DNA from 2 places in the Gluconobacter cerinus genome. Region 1 is predicted to be linked to the other one. Evidence: riboswitches for the same ligand, from Rfam matches in the RefSeq annotation. Region 1 holds a riboswitch; the other holds the start of a gene.
What was found. A riboswitch is a leader RNA that binds a small molecule or an ion and turns the genes downstream of it on or off. The one in region 1 is predicted to bind cobalamin.
Positions count from the first base shown of each region.

Region 1 (7,131 bases):
CGTATTGCAGTGTGGTGGCTGCGGTTCGGTGACGGTAGTTGAGGCGCCCGCGCCAGCCATGAGAGAACAGATGCTCCAGTTGTGCCTCAACTTCAGTCATCGGGACTTCGGATTTGCCCCAGTTGGCCCCCACCAACGTGCTCGTCGGCAAGTTCAGATCCGCGCCATTACTGGCACGGGGAAGCCCCATATAACGGGTTGTATCGTTACTTTGAGACGTCACGGAGACTGTCAGGGTGTCATGCCGCGTTAAGTGCACATCTGTAACGCCATAAATCGTCCAGCGACGATCATAGGCATTGTTGTAGAACTGGTTGCGGTCGGTGCCTGCGACGACAAGTCGTGCTGAGACAATTTTCGAGTGCGCGAGAGGGCCGCCGACATCAAGGGTGGCATGGTAATTGTTCCATGAGCCAGCCGAGAACGAAGCATTGCCCTGAAAGTCATCAGTCGGACGCTTGTGGACGAAATTGACACTCCCGCCGGGTGTGCTGGAGCCTTGAAGCATGCCGTCTGGTCCACGCAGAACTTCAATACGATCGTAGATGGCCAGATCATACTGCTGGCTTAAAGTCAGCCCACTCATGGACGGAACACCGTCATACTGAGCCTGTAGCGTGAAGCCGCGGGCAGTGTAACCGCCCGTTCCGTCACCATACATATTGACGTTCACGCCCGCGACCTGTTTGAGCGCAGCATCAACCGTATTGAGGTTCTGGTCCTTCATCTGCTGGCTGCTGAGGACCGAGATGGATTGTGGAACGTCCAGCGGTTTGAGGAGCATTTTCGTCGTGGAGACCGCAGAAACCGTGTAAGTGCCGGTACCATCCGTAGAGGCATTGCGGCGATGACCCTGCACCAGAAGCTGCTCAATGCTGCCGGGGGGCTCATCTTCTTGTGACGCGTGTTTCTGTTGTGTGCTCTGCGACTTTGATGAAGCGGAACGTTCCTCTTTAAGACCGGTCGTTGAAGCTGATTTCTTACGAGCTTCTGGAAATACGTCATCGGTGGTGGCGGCAAAGGCGCCATTCCACGTGCCTGACAGCAAAAGTGCTGTAAAAAGCATTGGGCCTAGATGTGTACGTTGAGGAACGTTCGACGCTGGAAGTCTCATGGAAAGGGCTAACTGCCTCCTGGAAAATGAATTTTCACGAGAATTTCAGCTGACTTTCCCGTATTTCTAAAGTTACAAATGATATTCATTCTCAGAAACTTCAATCTTTAATTCACGCATCTTCGCAGTTGTTACATTGTAGGCAGCATTCCTGCGATGTTGAGCGGGCAAGTGGTTCGTACAAAAAAATAATTATGAAAATGGGTGTTTTTTAAGAATCGCTTCGTAAGAGACGTTTTCCTGTCGATTCAGCTAAGAATTGGCCTTCACGGTCTGCCTTTGAATGCCAAGCCCTTCGATTTCCAACTCTACGACATCCCCTGGTTCGAGATAGACTGGGTGAGGCTTGATGCCCATTCCGACGCCGGCAGGTGTTCCTGTGGCAATGATATCGCCCGGCATCAGGGTCATGTAGTGGCTGACATGTGAAATGATGCTGCGGACGTCAAAGATCATGTTGGAGGTATGCCCCGTCTGCCGACGGCGTCCGTTGACATCTAACCGCATGGAGAGTGCTTGCGGATCGGCGATTTCATCGGTCGTCACAAGCCATGGCCCCAGGGGCCCGAATGAATCGCAGCCTTTGCCTTTGTCCCACTGGCTTGTCTGCATCTGAAATGAGCGTTCAGAGACATCATTGGCGACACAATATCCCGCCACGTGCTCCAAAGCCTTCTCGGGGGAGATGTAGGACGCTTTTGTGCCAATAATGACTGCGAGTTCGACTTCCCAATCCACTGTGGTGGCATGTCGGGGGACCAGAATACCATCGTTCGGTCCCGTCAGGGCAGAGGTGGCTTTCATGAAGACGATTGGCTCTGAGGGGAGGGAAAGGCCTGCTTCCTCGGCATGATCCCGATAGTTCAGGCCAATGCAGATATACTTTCCGGCACCTGAGAACGGAATACCGTAGCGTGGTGCTTCTGAAACGACAGGGAGAGTGCTCGGATTAATGGCCCGTAAGGCGTCAAGCTGCTCTGGAGACAGGTGGGCAGCCGTAATATCAGGCAGAATCCCTTTGAGGCTTCGCAGCATGCCAGTGTCATCAATGAGTCCGGGTGTTTCCTGATCCAAGGGACCAAAACGACAGAGCTTCATCCTGTGACACTTTCTGTCCAGAGTAGGGAAGCATGAGATTAGGCATGTTTTGGTTTCTCTTCCAAGGATCGAAGGGCCTCCATTGTTCAAATTGATAACTTCAGTTATTGATATGTTATAACATACGTGTTTGACTATATGGGAGTTTCGGTTATGCCCCTGCTCAATGATGGTTCCCCGGAAGGGGATGAAAAGGGAACGCAGTGAAATGCTGCGGCTGCCCCCGCAACTGTGAGCGGTGAGGCTGATCACGATGGGTTCTATGAACCCGGCCACTGGGGCGTCAGCCTTGGGAAGGCTCGCGATTTGCCGATGATCCGCAAGCCAGGAGACCTGCCATCGAAAATGGTCATGGACGAAGCGAAAGGGCGGGGTGCACCTGACGCAGCAGGATGGTTCATCCTGCTCATCGTAGTGACGCATTGTTGAGTGAAGTTTGCGTTATCCATGAGGAAAATCAGTTTTGTCGGTGTGTTGCCCGTCGCAGCATTGACCGTTTTTCAGCCTGCGTTCGCCCAGACAGAAGACGTCAGGAAGGCGGCGGCCAAAGCGAAAGAAGAACACATTACGGCGCATGGTCGGGCGCAGCCGCTGAAGGATAGTGCTGTTATCGGGGGCAGACTTGGGCTGACGGTTCAACATAATCCTGCGACGATCAATGTGATTCAGCGCAGCGTGATGGAGCAGCGCGGTTATGCGCACGCTGAAGACGCCGCAGACAGTGCACCGGGTGTTTCTTCCGGTGGATCTCCAGGAAGTCCGGCGCAGATGATGATGCGCGGCTTCAGCGGAAATCAGGTTCTGATCCTGCGAGATGGCATTTATTACGGCCCGACCACGATGGTGAACCGTCCGCTCAACAGCTTCAATCTTGAGAGCGTTCAGGTTCTCAAGGGGCCGTCGTCTGTTCTGTACGGGCAGGGCGCTGTTGGGGGCACGGTGGACATGCGAACGCGTGACCCTGCGTTTGATGGGCCGCATGCTAATGCTCTGGTATCTTATGGCAGTTTCAATACATGGAATGCTGGTGTTGGCGGTTCGGTTCCCATTACTGACACTTTGGCCATTCGAAGTGATTTCAGTCGTACCTCGTCTGATGGATACGTTGCTGGCGCAGACCCACACAGCAACGATTTCACGACAACGTTGCTCTGGCACCCTTCGAAGAAATTTACAGCCCGCTTTGGCGTCGACTATCTGACAGATCGCTTGTCGACATATTACGGAACCCCTTTGGTCCCGCTGGCTCAGGTCCATGATGGCGTAGGCGGCCTGCTGTCGTCTTCCAAGGGGTTAGGCGTAAGCCGGTCATCGCTCTGGCGTTATTACAATTCCAAGGATGCAAAAGCTGGCTCGGTTAATGTGACCCCGACGCTCCATCTGACGTGGCAGCCAACGGAGAACATGACGTTTCACAATAAAACCTATGTCCTTTACGCCAAGCGCAACTGGAATAACGCTGAATCCTACAGCTATATCGGTTCAGCCGGGCAGACAGACGCAGCGGGAAATGCCATTGCACCCGGTCGGGTCGGCCGGGATCGGTTCTATGTTTATATGAACCAGCATCAGGTGGGTGACACGCTGGATGGTCAGTTTGATTTTCATGTTTTCGGAATGAAGAACCGTCTGGTCGTCGGTGGAGACGCGTATTATGTGCGGCTCATCCGGAATCGTGGTTTTCCGGACGCGACATATGCGGACAGCGTTTCTCTGAGTAGCCCTGAAAGCACGGCCGTGGGGAGTTTTGCGGGAGAATATCCGTATACGAAATCTCCCACAACCATGGTGGACGCAGGCATTTTCATGGAAGACATCCTGACGGTGCGGGACGATCTGCGTGTGGTGGGTGGATTTCGATATGACTGGCTGAAACTGGATCGTCAGAATTATAGCCAGTCCGGTGCGTTCAATCCTGCGACCAGCTTCAAGGGGAACTACAATCCTGCCAACTTCAGGATTGGCCCTGTTTATGATCTGACAGATAACATCAGCCTCTACGGCGTGTACACAACGGCTGAAGATCCGCCGGGCTCCAATATCTTCCTGGTTAATAAAGGCCAGTTTTCACGCCTGAGTCAGTCCAGACAAGGAGAAATCGGCGCCAAGGGTTCTTTCTGGAAAGGACGCCTGTCCTCTACGCTGTCTCTGTACGATATCCGCCGTACCCGAGTTCTCGTTGCTACCGGTGTGGACAGCGTGGCAACGGCGGGCGTTCAAAAGTCAAGGGGTGTGGAATGGCAGGGAGACCTCACGCTGGGCAAACACTGGAGCCTGTCGGGAAATGTTGCCTATACGTGGTCTCGTTATGGATCATTCCATCCTTCAGCGTCAGTGAATGCCTCCGGGAACCAGGTTCCGAACGTTCCGGCTGTAACGGCCAACCTGTGGGGTGTCTGGTCCCGGGTTGCAGATCTGCCGGTCGATTTGGGAGCTGGTATGCGTTACGTATCTGCCCGCAAGGGCGATTACGCCAACACCCTGAGTCTGAAAGACTATGCGCTCGTCAATCTTTTCGCGGCGTGGCACGCCTATCGTGGCGTGACGGTTTATGGCCGGGTAGACAATGTGGGAAACAAGCACTTCATTCAGTGGGCTGATACCAGTTATCCGAGTGAAGTGATGTTGGGGGCGCCGCGGTCCTTCTCGATCAGTGTTCAGGCGGGTTTCTGATCGTGTCTGAGGTTGTGCTTCAGACGCATGGTGCTGGGTATGACTGCATACTCTCTTTGACGGATCTCTCCGTCAGGGAGGGTGAGCATGTTGCACTTATTGGCCCCAATGGTGCTGGGAAAAGCACGCTTCTGAGGCTCCTCGCTGGATTAATTTCGCCGACGGAAGGGGAGATAGTTCTGGAAGGAACGCAACTCTGCGCCCTTTCCAGACCAATGGTAGCGCGCAAGATTGCGTGGCTTTCCCAGACCGACGATGTAACTTCTGAATTCATAGTTGAGGATTATATCGCTCTTGGCCGTCTCCCGTTTCGAGGCACTCCTCAGGCACAGCAGGACACCACGGCTCTGCAAACGGCGATCAAGTATTTCCGTGTCGAACCTTTTTTAAAACGGCCGATTGGCAATCTTTCTGGTGGCGAGCGTCAGCGTGTGATGCTGGCGCGATGTCTGGCCCAGACTCCCAAAATACTGTTGCTGGATGAGCCCACCAATCACCTGGACCTGGCGGCCAGAGCAGAGCTTCTAAATCTGCTTCGTGACCTCCCTCTGACAATCGTGGCTGTCCTGCATGACCTGTCTTTCGTGCCTGATTTTGCGCCGCGAACTCTCTTGATGAGGGACGGAAAAATCATTCTGGATGGGGCGTCTTCTGAGGTTCTGCTCTCTTCGGAACTAGGGCATGCGTTCGGCTTGAATGTTCATTCCGTTCAACTGGATGATGGCAGCACGACGTTCGTTTTTAGGCCGCGAGGCGCATGAAAACGCCTACCTTTATGCTGTTTCTGGGGTTCTGTGGCTTTGCCGCGCAAACGGCCTTCGCCTACCCGGTTACCGTGCAGAGCTGCGGGAAATCCGTAACGATCACGCATCAGCCGGAGCATGCTGTCATCCACGACGTTAATATGGCGGAGATGGCTTTTGCTCTGCATTTGCAGCCCTATATTCGTGGTTTGACGGGGATATCAGGCTGGAACAAATACACACCGGGTTTCAAAGCTCAGCAAGGCGATATCCCGGAAATTGCAACTCACTATCCCAGTCTTGAACAATTGCTTGATGTCGGAACAGATTTTTTCTTTGCCGGCTGGAATTATGGGATGCACGTGGGTGGGGATGTGACACCCGAGACCTTGGCAATTCAGGGTATCCCGACGCTTGTTCTGTCTGAAAGCTGCTTCCGGGCCGGGCACTCAACAACTCTCCCGACATTAGACCTTTTGTATAGCGACGAAAAAAAACTTGGACAGGTTTTCGGCCGGGAGCAGCTGGCTCGGCAATTGGTTGAAGGTTGGCAAAGGCGCGTTCAGCACATTAAGGATCGTCTCAAGGGCCATCACCCGTTACGTGTTTTCCTTTATGACAGTGGACGCGATCGGCCATTTACAGCTGGCCAATATGCCCTCGCGACAGAGCTGATCCGGCTGGGCGGGGGCGAAAATATTTTTCGTGATTTACCGACAAACTGGGGCGCCGCTTCGTGGGAAAACGCGGGTTTGCGTGATCCTGAAGCTATTTTGGTAATGGATTACGGGGCAGGTGTTTCAGACAGTCTGAAATTTCTGCGAAGCCAGCCATTGCTGACGGAGAGTACGGCCCTGAAGACAAACCGTGTTTTGGTTGTGCGCTATGATGAAATGACGCCGTCTCCAGCGAATATCGATGTGATCGAAAAGATTGCCGCCTTTCTCCACCCGGACGCAGCACCTTGATGAAGCGTGTTCTTAGCATCAGCGCTTTGCCTGCTTTGGGTGTGCTGGCATTTTTGGAAGTTACGCTCGGAAGTGCTTCTCTTCCCTGGCATTCGTTGCAAGCGGGACTTTTGGGCGGTCCAGCCAGTCATGAGATTGCCGCCCGGATCATCTGGTCCCTGCGAATGCCAAGGCTGGTTCTGGCTTTCTTGACCGGAGCAATTCTTGCCGGTGCAGGAGCACTTCTTCAGGCCGTAACCCGCAACCCCTTGGCAGATCCGTTTCTCTTCGGGTTGTCCTCGGGCTCAGCAACAGGGGCTGTTGCTGTCATCGTATTGTTGGGGGATGTTTTTGGCGTCTGGACGATCGCTTTTGGTGCAGTCGGTGGGGCATTTCTGGCAACCTCAGCACTTCTGTTGCTGGTATCGTTTAGATCCCGGTCTGGCGCACGGGTCTCAACGGAACGAATGCTGCTGTCTGGTCTGGCGATTTCCTTCGTCTTCTCTACTCTGACAAACCTGCTGATTTTCTGGGGTGACCGTAATACGGCGCAATC
Region 1 is NZ_JAOQNM010000001.1:3,232,884-3,240,014, reverse strand. Features, by position in the region: gene M2305_RS14920 (TonB-dependent siderophore receptor) at 1-1,066, opposite strand, end outside; gene M2305_RS14915 (fumarylacetoacetate hydrolase family protein) at 1,367-2,212, opposite strand; cobalamin riboswitch at 2,366-2,567, shown strand; gene M2305_RS14910 (TonB-dependent receptor) at 2,660-4,885, shown strand; gene M2305_RS14905 (ABC transporter ATP-binding protein) at 4,888-5,646, shown strand; gene M2305_RS14900 (ABC transporter substrate-binding protein) at 5,643-6,596, shown strand; gene M2305_RS14895 (FecCD family ABC transporter permease) at 6,596-7,131, shown strand, end outside.

Region 2 (7,131 bases), 2.3 Mb from region 1:
AGATGGAGTTGTGGTAGAACGGCTGCATATTGATGATGCTCCACGCTTTGCATGGCGTGGCCTTCTGTTGGATGTGTCCCGGCATTTCGCTTCTGTAGAGACCGTCAAACGCCAGCTTGATGCCATGGAGCTTCTGAAGCTTAACGTGCTGCACTGGCATCTGAATGACGGGACCGGCTTCCGTGTGGAGAGCCGTGTTTTCCCAAAGCTGACGAGCGTTGGATCGCACGGGCAGTATTATACGCAGGCTGAGGTTCGAGACATTGTGGCCTATGCTGCGGATCGCGGTATCCGCGTTGTGCCTGAATTTGACGTGCCGGGTCATGCACTCGCAGTGTTGCAGGCCTATCCGGAACTGGCGGCACAGCCGCTGCCGGAGGTCAACGCTGTTGGTGAAAACCTGAATAACCCGGCGATGGACCCGACCAATCCCAAAACGCTGACATTCATTCGTGCTCTATATGCGGAAATGGAAACACTCTTTCCGGATCATTATTTTCATTCGGGTGGTGACGAGGTTCTCGGCACTCAGTGGACCAGCAATCCAAAAATTGCGGCCTATATGAAGGTGCACGGATACAAGGATGCACCAGCCCTTCAGGCAGCCTTCACGGCGCAGGTGGAAAAAATCCTGTCCAGCCAGGGCCGCGTCATGATGGGGTGGGACGAAGTCAGCGAAGCGCCAATTCCCAAAAATGTTGTTGTGGAAGGGTGGCGCGGCTCCAAGTGGACGGGTTCTGCCACACAGGCCGGGCATCCGGTTGTCGTGTCTTCGGGCTATTATCTGGATATGTTGACGCCGTCCCGGACGCATTACGCCATTGATCCGTATGACACCAAGGCGAATGGCATCACGCCAGAAGAACTGGCGGAGACACATCCGAAGATCACCCCGCTGCTTCAGGCTTTCATCCAGGACCCGAATGCAGCGCCTTTGACCGATGACCAGAAGAAAATGGTTCTGGGTGCAGAAGGCGCGCTCTGGACAGAAGTTGTCTCCGAAAACATGTTGGATGCCCGTCTGTGGCCCCGTACTGCAGCTCTGGCTGAGCGGTTCTGGTCTTCTGAAAACGTGCGGGATGTGGATGATCTGGAGCGCCGCCTACCTGTGGTCATGGCAGAACTCCAATCAACAGGTTTGCAAGCAGCGCAGCATGAAAATGCGTTGAAGGAGGCTTTGGCACCTGCGCATACTGGCCCTCTCTCCACGCTTTTGAGCGTTACGGTTCCGGTGCGCAATTACGCCTTGAATCGTCTGGCGTCCAAAAGTGGCGATGCCATGCTGTCGGCGCCGGTCGCGATTGCTGATCCGGATGCTTTTGAGGCTATCCGCTTCAACGATATGGCTAAACGGTATGTCGCGGGTGAAAAGAGCCTGAAGGTTCCCTTGAAGGCCATGCTGGCAAGCTGGGCTGCCAATGATGAAGCTTTTGTCGCAATTGCCGCAGATGTGCCTGCTCTGGAGGAGGTTACGCCCGTATCTCATACGGTTGCGGCCCTCTCCAATGCTGGCTTGAACGTTCTGAACGGAGCTTCAGGAACAGCTTGGCGGCTGGATGCGCAGCATCTGATCGCTGCACAGGAAGAGCTGTTTCACAACTCATCCAACCATCTGCTGTCCCTGAGGCGCGAGCAGCCTCCCGGGGGGCTGCTCATTGCCATTCTCCCTGGCATTAAAGCGCTTATTTCCAGCCAGAATTAATGCCTTTTTCCATACCTCGCTTTTTGGGGCGAGGTATGGCCCTTGGCGTCCAGGTCGTTTCGACTGTAAACTTAAGTTACAGGCCCGCGGACGGACCAAAAGGCCTGCCTGTTTTTCACATTTAGGCCTCTCATATGCATCAGAAGAAACTCTCCCCCAAGGCCGCTTTGCTGCTGTCCGCCAGTCTTGGCCTGGCAGCGCTGCCTTCGATTGCGTCTGCCAAGCCCGCAGCGCCTCAGATTACTTATGACCAGTATGGTCTGGATCTGGCCGGGCGGGATGTGAGCGTCAAGCCGGGAGACAGTTTCTTCGATTATGCCAATGGCAGCTTCCTGAAAGCGCTCGAAATTCCGTCGGATATGAGCAGCTACGGCCCGTTTAACGCGCTGGCTGAAGCATCCCGTCAGCGCATTCAGTCCATTCTGAAAGACCTGTCCGCGCATCCGGTCGCTCAGCCTCAGACGATCGATGAGAAGCTGGGCACCTATTATGCGTCTTTCATGGATGAGAAGGCTGTCGAAGCTTTGGGTTCCAAGCCGCTGGATGCTGAAATCGCAAGCATCCACACAATTACGGATCTGAAGGCATTTGCGCAGTTTAGTGGGGCGTCGTCCGATACGTTCGGATCATCGCCGTTCGCGCTGGACGTGGATGTGGATGCGAAAGATCCGACGAAATATGCGCTCAGTGTCGATCACGCCGGGCTCGGGATGCCGGATCGGGACAATTATCTGAAGCCGGAATTTGCATCCAAGAAAGCGGCCTATCAGGCGTATGTTACGAAGCTTCTGACGCTTGTTCACTGGGCTGATCCCGCCAAGTCAGCGGCAGACATTGTGGCTTTTGAAACCGAGATTGCCAAAGTTCATTGGGCGCGCACGGAACTCCGCGATCCGGACAAGACCTACAACCCGATGACGGTAGAAGCTCTGGTCAAGAGTGTTCCCTCTTTTGACTGGATGACATGGTTGCGGGCGTCAGGTGTGCCTGAGGCCGGGCTGGCGCAGCGGGTTGTTATTGTTGGTGAACCTTCCGCCATCAAGGCGGAAGCGGACCTGATTGCAAAGACGGATCTGAATACGCTGCGCGCCTGGCAGGCGTTCCATACGGCGAGCAATGCTGCATCGTTCTTGCCGGATGCTTTTGTGCAAACGCGTTTCGCCTATGTGAAGGCCATGTCAGGCCAGCCTGCTCTGGCAGCGCGTTGGAAGCGTGGTGTGGATTTCACGAGTTCCGCCATGGAAATGGCGCTCGGCAAAATCTACGTGGAGCGCTATTTCCCGGCTTCGGATCGTGCGGCCATGCAGACGCTGACGGGTAACCTGAAGGCGGCTTTCCACAACCGCCTCGAACACAACACATGGATGAGCGCGCAGACGCGTGAAGCCGCGCTGAAGAAGCTGGCCAGCTTTGAAATCCAGGTGGGTTACCCGAATGAGTGGCGGGACTATTCCGATCTGGTTGTGAAGAAGGGCGATGTGTACGGCAATGCCGAGCGCGCTTTCGCTTTCGACTGGCACTATCAGTTAAGCCATCTCGACAAGGTTGTTGACCGCAACGAGTGGCTGATGTCGCCCGCAACGGTGAACGCCTACAACAATCCGCGTTTTGTGGAAGTCGTGTTTCCTGCGGCGATCCTTCAGCCGCCGTTCTTCAACCCGAAGGCTGATCCGGCTGTGAATTACGGGGCGATCGGTGGTGTCATCGGGCATGAAATGACCCATTCTTTTGATGACAAAGGCCGCAAGTACGACGACAAGGGGCGTCTGCGGAACTGGTGGACAAAGGAAGACGAAGCGCGCTTTCAGAAGCTCGCAGATCGGTTTGGTGCGCAGTATGACGCGTTCGAGGTTCAGCCGGGCGTGCATGTGAACGGTAAGCTCACGATGGGCGAAAACATTGCCGATCTTGGTGGGCTGACACTGGCGCTGGATGCTTACCATGCCTCCCTGAATGGGAAGCCAGCTCCGGTCATTGATGGTCTGACGGGCGATCAGCGCGTGTTCATGGGATGGGCACAGGTCTGGCGTGAGAAGGTTCGTCCAGACACGGAGAAGCAGATGGTTGTTATCGACCCGCACTCGCCGCCGAAAGCTCGGGTAAACATCCCGATGCACAACGTGGATCTCTGGTACAGAGCCTGGAATGTACAGCCGAGTGACAAGCTCTATCTGACCCCGGATCAGCGCGTCAAAATCTGGTAATTGCGTATGATGGGGTGGTGATCCACCCCATCTACTCGCTGGTTTATGGGCGCATATAATGGGCTGCCGCAACCATGTTGATGAGTGCAGCTTTCGTCTCCGGCCATTGGCGGGTTTTCAGTCCGCAATCCGGATTGACCCAAAGGGCATCCGGGCTGATGACTTTGCTGGCTGTCCGAAGCAGGTCCACCATTTCCTCGACAGACGGCACGCGTGGGGAATGGATATCGTAAACGCCCGGCCCGATTTCCGCAGGGTAGCGATAGGCTGCGAACGCATCGAGTAGTTCCATGCGGGAGCGGGCGGTTTCAATCGAAATCACATCCGCATCCATTGCGCCAATGGCGGCAATAATATCGTTGAATTCCGAGTAGCACATATGGGTGTGGATCTGTGTGGCGTCCTGCACACCCGAGGCTGAAATGCGGAAGCTCTCCACGGCCCAGTCCAGATAGGATTGCCAGTCTGCGCGACGGAGCGGCAGGCCTTCACGCAAGGCGGCTTCATCAATCTGGATGATGCCGCACCCGGCTTTTTCCAGATCGCACACTTCATCCCGGATCGCGAAAGCGATCTGTCGGCATGTTTCCGCACGCGGCTGATCGTCTCGTACGAAAGACCAGTTCAGGATCGTGACGGGCCCCGTCAGCATGCCTTTCACAGGGCGGTTGGTGAGGGATTGGGCGTATTCCCACCACTCAACCGTCATGGCTTTTGGGCGTGACACATCTCCGAAAATGATGGGGGGCCGGACATAGCGAGATCCGTAGGACTGAACCCAGGCGTGCTTCGTGAACGCAAAGCCGGAAAGCTGCTCTCCGAAATATTGCACCATGTCATTGCGCTCAAACTCGCCATGCACCAGCACATCAAGATCAATCTCTTCCTGCCAGCGGATGGTCCGGGCGGTTTCTTCCCGCAGGAAGGCGTCGTAAGTCTCGGAAGAGAGCTCTCCTCGTGCATGATCCGCACGGGCTTTGCGGACTTCAGGTGTCTGGGGGAAGGAACCGATTGTTGTCGTCGGATACAAAGGCAGCTTGAGTTTGGCCTGTTGCAACGGACGGCGCGCGGGGAAGGGTGAATGGCGCTGGGCGAGAGCTGGGTTGCGATCTGCAGAGCGTGCCTGAACGGCAGGATTGTTGATTTTTGTGGAAGAGCGACGTGCCTGAAGCGCCGCAGCATTTTCGGCTAAAGTGGTTTGCACAGCGCCCCGGCCTTCATTCAGCGCGCGCGCCAGTGTGTGCAACTCCTCAATTTTCTGAACGGCGAATGCGAGCCAGGATTTCACATCCGCGTCCAGATCTGTCTCCCGTTCCAGATCAATCGGTGTGTGGAGGAGAGAGCAGGACGGCGCAAGGATCAGGTCACGCTGGCGCGCCAGCGGTTCAAGATGGTCCAGAAGCGCGTTCAGGTCGGCCTTCCAGATATTTCGCCCATCCACTACGCCGAGAGATAGCAGTAGGTCAGGTCGTGCTTTTTCCAGGATGGATGCAAGCTGCTCGGGAGCGCGGACAAGATCTACATGCAGGCCGTGAACTGGCAGGCTTAGGGCGATGTCCTGATTGTCTCCGAGCGCACCGAAATAAGTGGCGAGCATCAGTTTGAGGTCTGGAACAGCGGCTGTCAGAGTGTTGTAGGTCGTTTTGAAAGCTGCGGCAGCATTGTCCGGCAGATCCAGAACAAGACACGGCTCGTCAATCTGAACCCAGTCTGCGCCTTCTGCTTGGAGGGTTTTCAGAACCTGTTCATAAACGGGTAGCAGGGCAGGGAGCAGATCAAGGCGAGCAAACGCCGGGCCGTCACATTTTCCCAGAAGCAGGAAACTGACAGGACCGAGCAGAACAGGGCGTGTCTCAATCCCAAGCGTCTTGGCTTCCCGATATTCGTCCACCGCTTTTGTGGAGGCGAGGCGGAACGTCTGGTCTGCTGTGAATTGCGGGACAAGGTAATGGTAGTTCGTGTCAAACCACTTGGTCATTTCGGCGGCAGGAACGTCCTGAGGTGCGCCATGAGCATGACCGCAGCCACACTCTTCGGATGTCGTCTGGGAGCCGCGGGACATGGCGAAGTAGGTTCCCAAGTCCACCTTGCCCTGCACGTTGCCGTAAATGGCAGGAACAGCACCGACCATTGCGGATGTATCCAGCACATGATCGTAAAGCGAAAAATCGTTGGAAGGGATGATCTCGGCACCGAGGTCTTTCTGGCGCTGCCAGGCGGACGCTCGAAGGGATGCGGCTGTGGAAAGTAGATCATCGGCGGAGGAATTTCCCGCCCAGTACTGTTCAAGAGCGGTTTTCAGTTCACGGCGGGTGCCGATACGCGGAAAGCCCAGAGTTGCGACGCGGACGGTCATGAAAGCCTCGACAGGTTCGTGGCAGTGCGCTCGCAGGGCATGCAGGATCGTTCACGCCCCGAACAGGAAATGTGCGGCGTGGAGACATGCGTGACCCGTCCGGAACGCCCCGCCGGAGGATGTTATGTGCCGTGGCAGGTCTCCTGGCTTACGGGTCTCCGCGCTGATTCCGCCTTCCCGGACTTTCGCCCAGTGGCCTGTATGGAATCGGCACTCGCCGCTGACAGTTGCGGGGGCAGCGCCGGCTTTGCACCGGCTTCCCTCTTAGCCAAGCCGGATGCGTGAACATCCGACATGGATCCATGACAAGCCTTATGACTGCCGCATGTTCTGAAAAAGAGTCAATAGCTCTTGCTCATATAAAGAACTCCTTATATGTAAATCCGTATGGAACAGGCCCTCATCATTTTCCAGGCACTGGCAGACATGACCCGTCTGCGGATTCTGGCCCTTCTGCGCGAGATGGAACTGTCCATCGGCGAGGTGGCGCAGGTGCTCGGGCAAAGTCAGCCCCGCGTGTCACGGCATGTGAAGATCCTGGCAGATGCGGGATTGATTGAGCGCCGCAAGGAAGGAAGTTGGGTCTTTTTGACTTTGGGTGTTCCGGAACGTCTGGAGCCTGTCTTTATGGCGCTGGATCGATGGACTGCGCGGGAACCGGCGGAAATCCGTGCGGATCGTATTCGCTTGCAGGCCATTCGGGATGTTCGTGCGCTCGCGGCGGAAGACTGGTTTGAAACCCACGCAGCAGAATGGGACGCATTGCGTTCCTTGCATGTGTCCGAACAGGAGGTCGAAGCAGCGATCGTAAAGACGCTTTCAGCATCTCCGATCGGCCGGCTCGTGGATATAGGCACGGGAACAGGTCG
Region 2 is NZ_JAOQNM010000001.1:953,970-961,100, reverse strand. Features, by position in the region: gene M2305_RS04470 (beta-N-acetylhexosaminidase) at 1-1,702, shown strand, start outside; gene M2305_RS04465 (M13 family metallopeptidase) at 1,837-3,906, shown strand; gene metE (5-methyltetrahydropteroyltriglutamate--homocysteine S-methyltransferase) at 3,950-6,262, opposite strand; cobalamin riboswitch at 6,379-6,582, opposite strand; gene M2305_RS04455 (ArsR/SmtB family transcription factor) at 6,650-7,131, shown strand, end outside.
Region 2: another riboswitch for cobalamin. It lies ahead of metE (5-methyltetrahydropteroyltriglutamate--homocysteine S-methyltransferase); the one in region 1 lies ahead of M2305_RS14910 (TonB-dependent receptor).